Regions from separate parts of the Micromonospora sp. NPDC004551 genome, predicted to be linked through region 1. Evidence: predicted binding sites of a transcription regulator. Region 1 holds the regulator's gene; the other holds the start of a gene.
What was found. The regulator HrcA, encoded in region 1, represses chaperone genes, less so after heat shock. The targets are predictions, from matches to a motif close to GGTTNGCACNCTCNNNNNGAGNGTGCNAACC.

Region 2: a site for HrcA is predicted at 5,010-5,040, ahead of groES (co-chaperone GroES). Genes of this name have one in related genera too.

The regions. Positions count from the first base shown of each region.
Region 1 covers NZ_JBEXLM010000036.1:33,519-40,930, forward strand. Annotated here, with positions in the region: gene ABZW14_RS29785 (SDR family oxidoreductase) at 1-92, shown strand, start outside; gene ABZW14_RS29790 (16S rRNA (uracil(1498)-N(3))-methyltransferase) at 233-967, opposite strand; gene dnaJ (molecular chaperone DnaJ) at 969-2,111, opposite strand; gene hrcA (heat-inducible transcriptional repressor HrcA) at 2,185-3,207, opposite strand; gene ABZW14_RS29805 (DUF4870 domain-containing protein) at 3,439-4,080, shown strand; gene hemW (radical SAM family heme chaperone HemW) at 4,123-5,346, opposite strand; gene ABZW14_RS29815 (enoyl-CoA hydratase-related protein) at 5,366-6,151, shown strand; gene ABZW14_RS29820 (hypothetical protein) at 6,269-7,129, shown strand; gene ABZW14_RS29825 (MOSC domain-containing protein) at 7,138-7,412, opposite strand, start outside.
Region 2 covers NZ_JBEXLM010000015.1:169,938-177,349, forward strand. Annotated here, with positions in the region: gene ABZW14_RS19580 (ABC transporter permease) at 1-970, opposite strand, end outside; gene ABZW14_RS19585 (ATP-binding cassette domain-containing protein) at 967-1,782, opposite strand; gene ABZW14_RS19590 (substrate-binding domain-containing protein) at 1,890-2,990, opposite strand; gene ybaK (Cys-tRNA(Pro) deacylase) at 3,202-3,681, opposite strand; gene ABZW14_RS19600 (methyltransferase domain-containing protein) at 3,729-4,916, opposite strand; gene groES (co-chaperone GroES) at 5,173-5,487, shown strand; gene groL (chaperonin GroEL) at 5,558-7,201, shown strand; partial or broken gene ABZW14_RS19615 (molybdopterin-binding oxidoreductase) at 7,327-7,412, shown strand, end outside.

The DNA.
Region 1 (7,412 bases):
CCGCGGCGGTGCACTGGCTGGCCAGCCCCGAGGCGGAATGGGCCTCCGGCACCATCGTCGACCTGAACGGCGCGTCCTACCTCCGCACCTGACGGCCCACCGCGCCCACCGCCCGGGCCGCCCGGGCCGCCCGGGCCGCCCGTCCGAGTTGATCAAGAGGTTTGCGTCGGAATCCGGCCGGATCCTGACGCAAACCTCTTGATCAACAACGAGAGTGCAGGCGGCGTTCCGTTCACCAGCGGGACAGGCGGGTGGACAGGACGCTCAGGGCGGCCACGCCGGCCGTCGACGTACGGAGCACCGACGGGCCCAGGCGGACCGGACGGGCACCGGCCTCCTCGAAGGCGGACAGCTCGGTGTCGGCGATACCGCCCTCCGGGCCCACCACCAGCACGATCTCGCCGGTCTCGGGCAGCGCGGCGGTGGTCAGCCGCTCCTCGGCCTCCTCGTGCAGGACGAACGCGGCGGCCGCGCCGGCGATCCGCCGCGCCACCGTGGCGGTGGACTCGTCGGGCGTGCCCGCCACCACCGGCAGCCACGGGCGCCGGGCCTGCTTGGCCGCCTCCCGGGCGGTCGCCGCCCACTTCTCCCGGGCGCGTGCGCCCCGGTCACCCCGCCACTGGGTCACCGAGCGGGACGCCGCCCACGGGACGATCTCGTCCACCCCGACCTCGGTCATCGCCTGCACGGCCAGCTCGCCCCGGTCGCCCTTGGCGATGCCCTGCACCACGACGAGCCGGGGGACGGACGCGTCGGCGTACCCCCGGGAGGTGACCCGGAGATCGAGGGTGCCCCGGCCGACGGCGGTGACCACCGCGCCGGCCGTGCCGCCCCGCCCGTCGGCCAGCAGCAGCTCCTCGCCGACGCGCAGCCGCTGCACGGTGGCCGCGTGATGCCCCTCGGGGCCGTCCAGCGTCAGCGTGTCACCGGTGGGCAGCGCCTCGACCAGGAACAGCGGCGCCGACACCTCAGGCGTGCCCGTTGAAGGCGTCGCGCATCCGGGAGAAGAAGCCGCCCTGCTTGGTCAGCTCGGCGACCTCCTCACCACGGGTCTTGGCGAAGTCGCGCAGCATCCGCTCCTGGTCGGCGTCGAGCTTGGTCGGGGTCCGCACGTCGAGGTGGACGTAGAGGTCGCCCCGGCCGGTGCCGCGCAGGTGCGGCACGCCCCGGGCACGCAGCCGCAGCGTGCTGCCCGGCTGGGTGCCCGGCTTGACGTCGACCGTCTCCTCGCTGTCGAGGGTCTTGATGGTCAGGCGGGTGCCGAGCGCGGCCGCCGTCATCGGCACGGTGACCCGGCAGTGCAGGTCGTCGCCCTTGCGGGAGTAGACGTCGTGCGGCCGCTCGTGGATCTCGACGTAGAGGTCGCCGGCGGTGCCGCCACCGGGGCCGACCTCGCCCTGCTGGGCCAGCCGGATCCGCATGCCGTCCTCGACGCCCGCCGGGATCTTCACGGTGAGCGAGCGCCGGGTGCGCACCCGGCCGTCGCCCGCGCAGGTCGGGCAGGGGTGCGGGATGGTCGTGCCGTAGCCCTGGCAGACCGTGCACGGCCGGGCGGAGACCACCTGGCCGAGGAAGGTCCGCTGCACCGACTGCACCTCGCCCCGGCCGCCGCACGCCTCGCAGGTGGCCAGGTGGGTGCCGGCCGCGGTGCCGGCGCCGGAGCAGGTGGTGCACAGCACCGCGGTGTCGACGGTGATCGGCGCCTCGACGCCGAACGCCGTCTCGTTCAGGTCCAGCTCCAGCCGCAGGATGGCGTCGGCGCCCGGCCGGGTGCGCGGCCGCGGGCCGCGGCTGCCGCCGGCCGCCCCGCCGAAGAAGGCGTCCATGATGTCCTGGAAGCCGACGAACGGGCCGGCCCCGCCCGGACCACCCGCACCCGCGCCACCGCCGCCCGGGGCGAGCGGGTCGCCGCCCAGGTCGACGATCTGCCGTTTCCGATCGTCCGAGAGGACCTCGTACGCGGCGTTGATGTCCTTGAACTTCTCCTGTGCCTCCGGGTCCGGATTGACGTCCGGGTGGAACTGCCGCGCCAGCTTGCGGTAGGCGCGCTTGATCTCGTCGTCGGAGGCGTCCCGGCTCACGCCGAGAATGCCGTAGTAGTCCCTGGCCACTGCGTTCGGTGTCCTCATGTTCGTCTCGCGTTGCGCCGGTCGTCGGCCGGAGCCGGCCGACGGCCCTGACTGGTCAGTTCTGGGCCAGCAGTTCGCCCACGTAGCGTGCCACGGCCCTCACCGTGGCGATGGTGCCGGGGTAGTCCATCCGGGTCGGGCCGAGCACGCCGAGACCACCCACGATGGTGCTGCCCGGGCCGTACCCGGTGCTGACCACCGAGGCGGCGCGCAGGTTGTCGATCTCGTTCTCGTCGCCGATGAGCACCCGGGTGGTGCTCGGCTCGGCCTCCCCGATCAGCTTGAGCAGCACGACCTCCTCCTCGAGCGCCTCGAGGATCGGTCGCAGCGAACCCTGGAAGTCGAGCAGGCCGCCCCGGGTCAGGTTGGCCGTGCCGGCCAGCGCGATGCGCTCCTCGTGCCGCTCGACCAGCGTCTCCAGCAGCACGCTGGAGAGGGTGGCCATGGCCGGGCGCAGCTGCGGGGTGGACTCGTCGACGAGGGCCTGCACGAGTGGCGGGGTGTCCGAGAGCCGGCTGCCGACCAGCTTCTCGTTGACCACCCGGCGCAGGTCGGTCACGTCCTCGGCGGCCACCGGCCCGGGCAGCTCGACCAGCCGCTGCTCGACCCGGCCGGTATCGGCGATCATGACGACCATCAGCCGGGTGGTGGAGATCGGCACCAGTTCCAGGTGGCGCACCTTGGAACGGGCCAGGCTCGGGTACTGCACCACGGCGACCTGCCGGGTGAGCTGGGCGAGCAGGCGGACCGTGCGGTGCACCACGTCGTCCAGGTCGACGGCGCCGACCAGGAAGCGCTCGATCGCCCGGCGCTCGGCCGGGCTGAGCGGCTTGACCCGGGAGAGCCGGTCGACGAAGAGGCGGTAGCCGCGGTCGGTGGGCACCCGGCCGGCGCTGGTGTGCGGCTGCCGGATGTAGCCCTCCTCCTCCAGCACCGCCATGTCGTTGCGGACGGTCGCCGGGGAGACGCCCAGCTGGTGGCGCTCGACCAGGGCCTTGCTGCCGACCGGCTCCTGCGTGGCGACGTAGTCCTCGACGATCGCGCGCAGCACGGCGAGTTTGCGGTCGTCGAGACCCATCTCCACACCTCCTGACGCACCTCGTCCGCCCCGGCGCGCGGCATCCGCCGGGCGTCTGGCACTCGACTGTAGCGAGTGCCAGTCTACGTCGGCGGGCCCGCCGACGCGATGATCAGCGGCGCACCGCGGGTGCGGCCCGCCGCACAGTCGGCCCGCCAGAGCCGAACAGCCGGACATCCCGGGCGATCTCGCTCTGGTGCGCTCTTGCCTCCGGGACCTACCGTGACGTCCATGACTGAACCTCCTCGCCCTCCCGGAGCGGGGGACTCCGGCGCACCGCCGCCGGAGCCGACCCCGCCGTCGGCGCCGTTCGGCTCGTCGTCGGCCGCCGAGCCTCCCACCGCACCACTGTCCGGGGCACCGGCGGGGGGCGACTATCCCCCGCCCGGTGGCTATCCGCCGCCTCCCGGAGGCCAGCCGCCGTCGGGCGGCTACCCGCCCCCGGGCGGCTATCCCCCGCCGGGCGGCTACGGGGCGCCGGGCGCCGGCTACCCGGGCGGCGGGGCCTACGGGCCGCCCGCCGGCTACGCCAACAACGACGACAAGACCTGGGCCCTCGTCGCGCACTTCGGCGGGGCGGCCGGGATGTTCGTCGGCGGCGGCGTACTGGGCTGGGTGGCCCCGCTGATCGCCCTGCTCGCCCGCGGCAACCAGTCGCCGACCGTCCGCGCGCACGCGATCGCCGCGCTGAACTTCCAGCTCATCTGGTCGATCATCGCGCTGGTCGGCTGGATCCTCGCCTGCATCCTGATCGGTTTCGTGATCGGTTTCGGCGCGATGCTCGTCGGCATCATCTTCGGCATCCTGGCCGGGGTGAAGGCCAACGAGGGGCAGCTCTACCGCTACCCGATGTCGGCCAGCCTGATCAAGTGACCCGCCCCGGCCGGCTCCCTCCCGGGGGGCCGGCCGGTCCGGTCAGGGCAGCAGGTCGCGCACGACCGCGTCAGCGAGCAGCCGGCCGCGCAGGGTGAGCACCGCCCGTCCCGCGGCGTACGCCCCGGGGTCCAGCAGGCCGTCGGCGCGAGCCCGTTCGGCGCCCGCCCGGCCCGCCTCGTCGAGCCCGGACAGGGGCAGACCCGTGGCGAGCCGCAGCCGCAGCATCACGTCCTCCATGTGCGCCTCGTCCGGCGTGAGCACCTCCCGGGCCAGGCCCGGGGACTCCCCGGCGGCCAGCCGCTGGGCGTACGCGGTCGGGTGCTTCACGTTCCACCAGCGCACCCCGCCGACATGGCTGTGCGCCCCCGGGCCCAGGCCCCACCAGTCGGCACCGGTCCAGTAGAGCAGGTTGTGCCGGCACCGGGCCGCGTCGGAGCGGGCCCAGTTGGAGACCTCGTACCAGGAGAAGCCGGCCGCGCCGAGGGCCGCCTCCGCCGCGAGGTAGCGGTCCGCCGCCACGTCGTCGCTGGGGTACGGCAGCTCGCCGCGGCGCATCCGCGCGGCCAGCCGGGTGCCGTCCTCCACGATCAGGGCGTACGCGCTGACGTGGTCCACCCCCGCCGCGACCACCTGGTCCAGCGAGGCGGCGAAGTCCTCGGCGCTCTCCCCCGGGGTGCCGTAGATCAGATCCAGGTTCACGTGGTCGAACCCGGCGTCCCGCGCCTCCAGCGCGGCGGCGGTGGCCCGGCCGGCGCTGTGCTGCCGGTCGAGGATCGCCAGCACCCCGGGGGCCGCGGACTGCATGCCCAGCGAGATCCGGGTGTAGCCGGCGGCCCGCAGCGTCTTGAGCGACTCCGGGGTGACCGTCTCGGGGTTGGCCTCGGTGGTCACCTCGGCGTCGGCGGCCAGCCCCCAGGTCCGGTCGATGCCGTCGAGGATCCGGGCCAGGTCGTCGGCCGCGAGCAGGGTGGGGGTGCCCCCGCCCACGAAGACGGTGTCGACCCGGGGCGGCGGGGAGTCGCCGAGCACCCGGCCGGCGAGGGCCAGCTCGGCCAGCACGGTGTCGGCGTAGGTCTCGCGGCTGGCACCGCCGCCCAGCTCGGCCGCCGTGTAGGTGTTGAAGTCGCAGTAGCCGCACCGGCTGGCGCAGAACGGGACGTGCACGTACACGCCGAAGCCGCGCGCGCCGACGGCGCGGCGGGCGGCAGCGGGCAGCGCCCCGTCGCGCGGGATGGGTTCGCCTTCTGGAAGGACGCCGGGCATGGCCACTAGTGTGCCCGGCATGACCTCTCCGGACGCTCTCGTGCGGGTCGCCACGGCCCGTGGGGTGACCACCCTCACCCTGGACAGCCCGCACAACCGCAACGCGCTCTCCACCCCGCTGATGACCGAGCTGCTGGCCGGGCTGGCCGCGGCGGTGGCCGACGACGCGGTCCGGGCGATCGTGCTGGACCACACCGGCCCGGTGTTCTGCTCCGGCGCCGACCTGAAGGAGACCGCCGCCGCGTACGCCAGCGGGTCGGTGCCGGCCGGGATGCTGGGCGACGTGCTGGTCGCGGTGCGGGAGTGCCCGAAGCCGGTGCTCGCGAGGGTGGCCGGGCCGGCGCGGGCCGGCGGGCTGGGCCTGATCGCCGCCGCGGACCTGGCGGTCTGCGCCGAGGAGGCCACGTTCGCCTTCACCGAGGTCCGGATCGGGGTGATCCCCGCGGTGATCTCAGCGACCGTGCTGCCGCGGCTGCACCCCCGGGCCGCCGCCGAGCTGTACCTGACCGGCGACACCTTCGACGGCCGGCGGGCCGCCGAGATCGGCCTGGTCACCGCGGCCGTGCCGGCGGACGGGCTGGACGCCGCGGTGGAGCGCTACTGCGCCTCGCTCGTGAAGGGCGCCCCGAAGGCCCTCGCCGGGGCCAAGGAGCTGCTGCGGCGGCCGGCCGCCACCGACCTGCGGGCCGAGATCGCCGAGTTGGCGACCCTCTCGACCGGGTACTTCCTCTCCGAGGAGGGCCGGGAGGGCGTACTCGCGTTCCGGGAGAAGCGGCCCGCGGCCTGGGTGCCCGCCGGAGACTGAGGTCGGGGCCCCCGGAAGCGGCGCGTGCCGGGGCGGTGACGCAGCGGGAGCCGTCCGGTCGGCCGACCCGGACACGGGAGTGAACGACGTACGCTTGGCGGGCTGTCGGGACAGGGGGTGCGGGTGCGAGCGCGAGCGGCGATCGTGGCATCGGGTGTGGTGGTGGCGGTGCTGGCCCTGCTCGGCGTGTGGTTCGTCGCGAAGCAGTTCGGGCACCACCTGCGGCTGCCGACGGCGAGCCGGACCTGCACCGTCCAGGCCGACGGCGAGGTCGTGCTCAGCGCCGACCAGATGGCCAACGCGGCCACCATCGCGGCGATCGGCGTGCAGCGCAAGATGCCTGAGCGGGCCGTGGTCGTGGCGCTGGCGACGGCCTACCAGGAGTCACACCTGCGCAACATCGCGCATGGCGACCGGGACTCGCTCGGCCTGTTCCAGCAGCGCCCGAGCCAGGGCTGGGGCACCCCCGAGGAGATCCGCGACCCGCGCTACGCGGCGACGAAGTTCTACGCCGCGCTGAAGAAGGTCAAGGGCTGGGAGAAGCTGCGGGTCACCGAGGCCGCCCAGCGGGTGCAGCGGTCGGCCTACCCCGAGGCGTACGAGAAGTGGGCGGACGAGTCGCAGGTGCTCACCCGGGCCCTGCTCGGCAACGCGACCGGGGCGGTGGCGTGCACGGTCGGCCCGACGCCGACGATGCGCGGCCCGGCCGCCGCCAGCGCCCTGATGCAGAGCCTGGCCCTGGACTGGGGTCTCCCGGAGCTGAACTCGGGCACCGACCTGACCGGGCTGACCGTGCCGGCCGCCGACACCCGCAACGGCTGGCGGTACGCCCACTGGCTGGTCTCCCACGCCGACGACCACGGGGTGAAGCGGGTCCGCTTCGGCGGCCTGGAGTGGACGGCCGAGCAGGGCACCTGGGCCCGGGTGAAGGGCGATCCCGCGACCCAGGTGCTGGCCGAGGTCTTCGCCGCGGCCTGACCCGTCGGTCAGGCGACCCGCCCCAGCCGGCGGCGCACCTTCGCCTGCAGCGACTCCGGCAGGTCCGGCACGTCGAGCAGGCGCGGCAGCAGCTCCGGCTCCAGCGTGGTCGCCCGGAACACCTCGCCGATCGTCACACCGTGCGCCGGCCGGTCGACCACCTCGACGGGATCGCCCGCGCCCACGTCGCCCTCGCGCAGCACCCGCAGGTACGCCCCGGGCGCCCGGTGCTCGGTGAACCGCTTGATCAGGTCGGGCATGCCCCAGAAGCCGGCGAAGGTGC
Region 2 (7,412 bases), on a different contig from region 1:
TGCCGCCGATCGCCGCCATCGTGGAGCAGATGACGAAGACGGAGATGCGGATCCGGTCGACGTTGATGCCGGCCCGGCGGGCGGCCTCGGCGTTGCCGCCGACCGCGTAGACGTGCCGGCCGTAGCTGGTGCGCTGGAGCACGAAGGTCCAGAGCACCAGCAGCACCGCGATGATCGGCACCACGATCGGCACGCCCTTGAGCGAGACGACCAGCACGTTGCGGCTGCGCTCCAGGTTGAGCACGTAGACCGCGAGGCCGAGGATGACGGCGAGGCCGGCGATCCGGGCGAGCACCACCGCGATCGGGTCGGTGAGCAGGCCGCGCGCGGCGCGGTTGCGGTGCCGCAGCAGTTGCGCGGCCGCGTACCCGGCGACGGCCACGGCGGCGAGCGCCCAGCCGAGCGCGGGGGAGAGGTTGCGGTTGGCGATGGCCAGGAGGACGTCGTCCCGCACCGAGATGTTGGAGCCCTCCTTCATGAGCATCAGGACGATGCCCTGGAAGGCGAGGAAGCCGGCCAGGGTGACCACGAAGGAGGGGATGCCGACCTTTGCGACCAGGAGGCCGAGCCCGATGCCGATGGCCAGGCCGGTGGCGACGGCGGCGAGCACGGCGACGTACCACGGGTAGCCGAGTTCGGTGACGACGTTGGCGAGGATGGCCGCGCAGACGCCGCTCGCGAAGCCGGCGGAGAGGTCGATCTCGCCGAGGAGCAGGACGAAGACCAGGCCCATCGCGATCAGGGTGACCGCGGCGCCCTGCGTGAACAGGTTGGCGAAGTTGCCGGCCGTGAAGAACGTCGGGCGGGCGATCGAGAAGCCGACGGCCAGCGCGAGGAGCATGAACACGGCGGGCAGCGCGCCGATGTCGCCGCCGCGTACCCGGCGCCAGTAGTTGTTGAAGTGGGTGCCGACGGTGGGCGCCGGCGCGACCGCGGCGGGGCCCTCCTTCTTGACGGCGGTGGTGGTCATCGGACGGCTCCTGGAGTCGTGTCGGCGGGCGCGGCGCCGGTGCCGTTGCTGCCCGTGTCGGCGAGGCCGAGGTTGCCGGAGCGACCGGCGGTGATCAGCTCGACCACCTGCGAGTGCGTGATGTCGCTGGTCTTCACCTGGGCGACCATCTGGCCGAGGTAGAGGGCGGCGATGCGGTCGGAGACCGCGAAGACGTCGTTCATGTTGTGCGAGATCAGCACCACGGCCAAGCCGTTGTCGGCGAGCCGGCGGACCAGCTCCAGCACCTGGGCGGTCTGCGCGACGCCGAGGGCGGCGGTGGGCTCGTCGAGGATGACCAGCTTGCTGTTCCAGAGCACCGCCTTGGCGATGGCCACGGTCTGCCGCTGCCCGCCGGAGAGGCTGGACACGTGCTGGCGCAGCGACTTGACGGTCCGGACGCTGAGCCCGGCCAGGGTCTCGGCGGCCATCTGTTCCATGGTCGGCTCGTCGAGCACGATGCCGCTGCGCTTCTCCCGGCCGAGGAACATGTTCTGCACGATGTCGAGGTTGTCGCAGAGCGCGAGGTCCTGGTAGACGACCTCGATGCCCAGCGCGGCGGCGTCCCGGGGGCTGTTGATGCTCACCGGCCGGCCGTCGAAGTGGAACTCACCGGCGTCGGTGGGATGGATGCCGCTGATGCACTTGACCAGGGTCGACTTGCCGGCGCCGTTGTCGCCGACCAGCGCGGTCACCTCGCCGGGGTACGCGGCGAAGGCCACGTCGCGCAGCACCTGGACGGGACCGAAGCTCTTGTCGATCCCGCGTAGCTCCAGCAGGGGGGTTGCGGACACGGGGTTCTCCTTGGGAACGGAGGGGAGGTCTCGGATCCCGTCCGGGCGTGGGCGCCGCCCGGCACGGGTGTCCGTGCCGGGCGGCGCCGCCTGGAGCGGGGGATGGGTCAGCTGATGCCGGCGTCGGTGCAGAGCTTGGCGAAGTTGCCGGTGCAGAGCTCGTCCTTGGTGACGTAGCCGTCGGCCACGACGTCCTTGACGTTGTCCTTGTAGATCGCCTTCGGCTCCAGCAGGACGGCCGGGACGTCCCGTCCGCCCTCCGGGTCCTTGACGGTCTGGCCGGTGTCCTTCTTCTGGCCCTTGGCGAGCCCGATGGCCAGCTCGGCGGCGGCGTCCGCCTCCTTCTTGACCGCCTTGTAGACCGTCATGCACTGGTCGCCCACGAGGATGTTCTGCAGGCCCTCCTTGGTGGCGTCCTGACCGGTCACCGGGACCTTGCCGTTGAGCTTGTTCTTCTTCAGCACCGAGATGGCCGCGTTGCCGAGGCCGTCGTTGGCGGCCAGCACCCCGTCGATCTTGCCGCGGGCCTTGGTGAGCTGCTGCTCGAAGATCGTGGCGGCCTGCGCGTTGTCCCAGGCCGGCACGGAGTCGTCGGCGACCTTGGTGTACTCCTTCGAGTCGAACTTCGGCTTGAGCACCGAGTCGTACCCGTTCTTGAACAGGGTCGCGTTGTTGTCGGTCGGCGAGCCGTTGAGGTAGGCGATCGAGGGGTTCTTGGCGCCCTTGTCGGTCAGGCACTTGCTCAGGCCCTCGCCCTGGAGCTTGCCGACCGCCTCGTTGTCGAAGCTGACGTAGTACTGGGCGGAGCCGCCCAGGGTCAGCCGGTCGTAGTCGATGGTGGCGACGCCCTGCGACTTGGCCTTGTCGAGCACCGCCTTGCCGGTGCCGGAGTCCAGGTTGACGATCATCAGCACGTTGACGCCGTTGGTGATCATCTGGTCGGCGATGGTCTGGAAGGCGTTCTTGTCGTTCTGCGCGTTCTGGATGTCGGACTCGACGCCCGCCGCGTCGAACGCCTCCTTGAGGTACTTGCGGTCCGCGCCCTCCCAACGGGCGGAGGACTTGCTGTCGGGGAGGATGACGCCGATCTTCGGCTTCTTGTCCGTCGAGCCGCCGGTCTGGTCGGAACCGCCGTCGTCACCGCAGGCGGCCATGCTGCCGGTCGCGAGAAGACCGACGGCCGCGAAGGTGAGGAAGCCCTTGCGCATATGCATGGGTCCTTTCGGGGGTTGGGGGAGTTGTTGTGCGGTGTTTTGTTGTGCCCGGCAACGTATTCCCCCGCTCCGGAGTGGCGCAAGAGAGCCGAGGTCAGAAGTTTGTTGGCGGCAGTAACAATTCAGCAACGCAAGTGACACCCCGCCGTCACGCCCGGAGAGCGCTCCCCCGGAAGCGCTCCCAGTTTTCCGCTGGTGGGACGGGTCAGCGGGTGGCGATCGGCGCCGTCACGGCCCCGGTCAACGCGACCAGGTCGGCGGGGGCGAGTTGCAGTTGCAGTCCGCGGCGACCCGCCGAGACGTAGACCGTCGGATGGTCCAGCGCGGAGGCGTCGACGACGGTGGGCAGCCGCTTGCGCTGGCCGAGCGGGCTGATGCCGCCGCGGACGTACCCGGTGGCCCGCTCGGCCACCGTCCGGTCCGCCATGGCCGCCCGCTTGCCGCCGACCGCGGCGGCGAGAGCCTTGAGGTCCAGCTCGCCGGTGACCGGCACGACCGCCACGGTCAGCCCGCCGTCGACCTCGGTGACCAGCGACTTGAACACCCGGGCCGGTGGCACCCCGAGGGCCGCCGCGACCAGCGCGCCGTAGTTCGGCGCGTCCGGCGAGACGTCGTACGGGTGGGTGCTGTGCGTGATCTTCCGCTTGGTCAGCAGTGCCGTCGCCGGAGTGCCCTGTCCCGCCATGAGCGACAAGCTAACCCGCCCCGGCCTGCCGGGCGACTGCGAAACCGTCAGGCGGGAAGCGGCCGGCAGAGCAGCACGGTCGGCGCACCGGCCACCCGGGTCAGCACCAGGCTGGCCGCCGCGTCGCCGGCCAGCTTCAGGTCCCGCCGCAGCTTCTCCGGCTCCAATGCCGAGCCGCGCTTGAGGATCTCGACCCGGCCGACACCGCGCTCCCGCAGCAGGGCGCGCAGCCGCTTCAGCGAGAACGGCAGCACGTCGGTGATCTCCAGGCGGCGGGCGAACGGGGTCGGCCGGGCCTCGTCGCCGTACAGGTAGGCGATGCTCGGGTCGGCCAGCGTCGCGTCGAGGTCACCGGCCAGCTCGGCGACCAGGTGCGCGCGCACCACCGCGGGATCCGGGTCGTAGAGGAAGCGGCGGGCGGCTCCCACCGGCGCCTCGGCGGCACCGCTGCCGGTGAGCACATGGATGGTGTCTCCCCGGAGCACGGTGGCGCGGCGCGGCACCTCGGCCAGCGCGCCGCACCACAGCGCCGCCTCGACCAGATCGCCGTCGACGCTCACCCACTCGGCCTCGGCGCCCGGCGGGATCAGCGCGTGATCCAGCCCCGGGGCCACCTTCACGACCGTGTGGGGCACCCGCTCGGCCAGCCCGGTGACGAAGTCCCAGGGCGGCGAGTAGGAGTTCGGGTCGAAGATCCGCCGGCCGGTGCCGGCCTTCCGGCGGGCCGGGTCGCAGAACACCCCGCCGACCCGGGTCACGTCGAACGCCGTCGCGTCCCCGCACTCCACGGTGAACCGGTCGGCCAGCCCGGCCGCCTCGGCGTTCGCGGCGGCCATCGCGGCGGTCAGCGGGTCGGCCTCCACGCCGTACACCCGGATCCCGGCGCGGGCCGCGGCGAGCGCGTCCGCCCCCAGGCCGCACCCCAGGTCGGCGAGCGTCGCCACGCCCGCGGCGCGCAGGCGCTCCGCCCGGCGCCGGGCCACGACCCCCCGCGTGGCCTGCTCCAGCCCTGCCCGGGTGAGGAACATGGCACCCGCCGCGGCGCCGAACTTGCCGGCCGCGCGGCGGCGCAGCTCCGCCTGGGTCAGCGCCGCCGCCGCCAGCTCGGCCGGCACCCCGGCCGAGCGGAGCGCCGCCGCCGCCGTCAGCGGGTCGCCGCCGGCCACCCGCGCCGCCGCGTCGAGCGCGGCCGACCCCTCGGGGGTACGCAGGGCGCCGAACTGTTCCAGGTCCACCCCGGCATTCTCCCGGCCCGCGTCCGGGCGGCGACACGGGACGTGGTGCATTGGCACTCTCCTTGACGGAGTGCTAGCCGAGGAATAACCTGCGATTAGCACTCTCACCCTGAGGGTGCCAACGCCCGGGCCCTGGTGTCCGGGGGTTGAACGCCAGGCGGACCGGCACCCGCGACGACGGCCCCGCCCGGTGGCATGTGGCAGATTGACGCCGGTCGTACGCGACCGGCAACGACACCAAGTACCCCAGGAGGGTATGCCCGTGACTACCGCGACCAAGGTTGCGATCAAGCCGCTCGAGGACCGCATCGTGGTCCAGGCGAACGAGGCCGAGACCACCACCGCCTCGGGCATCGTGATCCCCGACACCGCCAAGGAGAAGCCGCAGGAGGGCACCGTCCTCGCTGTCGGCCCGGGCCGGATCGACGACAAGGGCAACCGCGTGCCGATCGACGTCAAGGTCGGCGACACCGTCCTCTACTCGAAGTACGGCGGCACCGAGGTCAAGTACGCCGGCGAGGAGTACCTGGTGCTCTCCGCCCGCGACGTCCTCGCGGTCATCGAGAAGTAAGCAACCGATCAGTGTCGCTGCCCCGGTCCGGCTCGCCGGGCCGGGGCAGCGTCGCTTCGAAGGGATACAGATGGCGAAGATCCTGAGCTTCTCGGACGACGCCCGGCACCTGCTGGAGCACGGTGTCAACGCCCTCGCGGACGCGGTCAAGGTCACTCTCGGCCCGCGCGGGCGCAACGTCGTCCTGGACAAGAAGTTTGGTGCGCCCACGATCACCAACGACGGCGTGACGATCGCCAAGGAGATCGAGCTCACCAACCCCTACGAGAACCTCGGCGCGCAGCTGGTCAAGGAGGTGGCGACCAAGACCAACGACGTCGCCGGCGACGGGACCACCACCGCGACCGTGCTGGCCCAGGCCATGGTCCGCGAGGGCCTGCGCAACGTGGCCGCCGGAGCCAACCCGACCGGCCTCAAGCGGGGCATCGACGCGGCGGCCGCCAAGGTCTCCGAGGCGCTGCTCGGCCGGGCCGTCGAGGTGGCCGACAAGGAGTCGATCGCGCACGTCGCGACGATCTCTGCGCAGGACGCCACCATCGGCGAGCTGATCGCCGAGGCGATGGAGCGGGTCGGCCGCGACGGTGTCATCACCGTCGAGGAGGGCTCCGCGCTGACCACCGAGCTCGAGGTCACCGAGGGCCTCCAGTTCGACAAGGGCTTCATCTCGCCGAACTTCGTCACCGACGTGGAGGGGCAGGAGGCGGTCCTGGAGGACCCGTACATCCTGATCACCACGCAGAAGATCTCGGCGATCGAGGAGCTGCTGCCGCTGCTGGAGAAGGTCCTCCAGAACAACAAGCCGCTGCTCATCATCGCCGAGGACGTCGAGGGCCAGGCCCTGTCCACGCTGGTGGTCAACGCGATCCGCAAGACCGTCAAGGTCTGCGCCGTGAAGGCCCCCGGCTTCGGCGACCGCCGCAAGGCGATGCTCCAGGACATGGCGATCCTGACCGGCGCCGAGCTGGTCGCCCCGGAGCTGGGCTACAAGCTCGACCAGGTCGGCCTGGAGGTGCTCGGCACCGCCCGCCGCGTGGTGGTCGACAAGGAGAACACCACGGTCGTCGACGGTGGCGGCCAGTCCGCCGAGGTCGCGGACCGGGTCGCCCAGATCCGCAAGGAGATCGAGGCCTCGGACTCCGAGTGGGACCGGGAGAAGCTGGCCGAGCGGCTGGCGAAGCTCTCCGGGGGCATCGCGGTGATCAAGGCCGGCGCGGCCACCGAGGTCGAGATGAAGGAGCGCAAGCACCGCATCGAGGACGCGATCTCGGCGACCAAGGCCGCGGTCGAGGAGGGCACGGTCCCGGGCGGCGGCGCCGCCCTGACCCAGATCCTGCCGGTGCTCGACGACGACCTGGGCTTCACCGGTGACGAGAAGGTCGGCGTCTCGATCGTGCGCAAGGCGCTGGTCGAGCCGCTGCGCTGGATCGCCCAGAACGCCGGCCACGACGGCTACGTGGTGGTGCAGAAGGTCGCCGGCCAGGAGTGGGGCAACGGCCTCAACGCCGCCAACGGCGAGTACGTGGACCTGGTCAAGTCCGGCATCCTCGACCCGGTGAAGGTGACCCGCAACGCGGTCACCAACGCCGCGTCGATCGCCGGCCTGCTGCTCACCACCGAGAGCCTGGTGGTGGAGAAGCCGGAGAAGGCCGAGCCGGCCGACGCCGGACACGGCCACGGCCACGGGCACGGCCACCAGCACGGCCCGGGCTTCTGATCCTGAGCCGCACGGCCTGACGTCAGGGCACACCGCCGACCCGGCGGTGTGCCCTGACCCGTTTCCTCTTACGGAACGCTGACGAGGTTGGCGGCCGCCCGCTCCGACCGACGAGACTGGTCGCCGTGAGCAGCATGTCGCGCGGCCGGGCCGCGCTGGCCGGGGTCACGGCCGCAGCCGTCGCGATCGGCGTCGCCGAACCGGTGGCGGT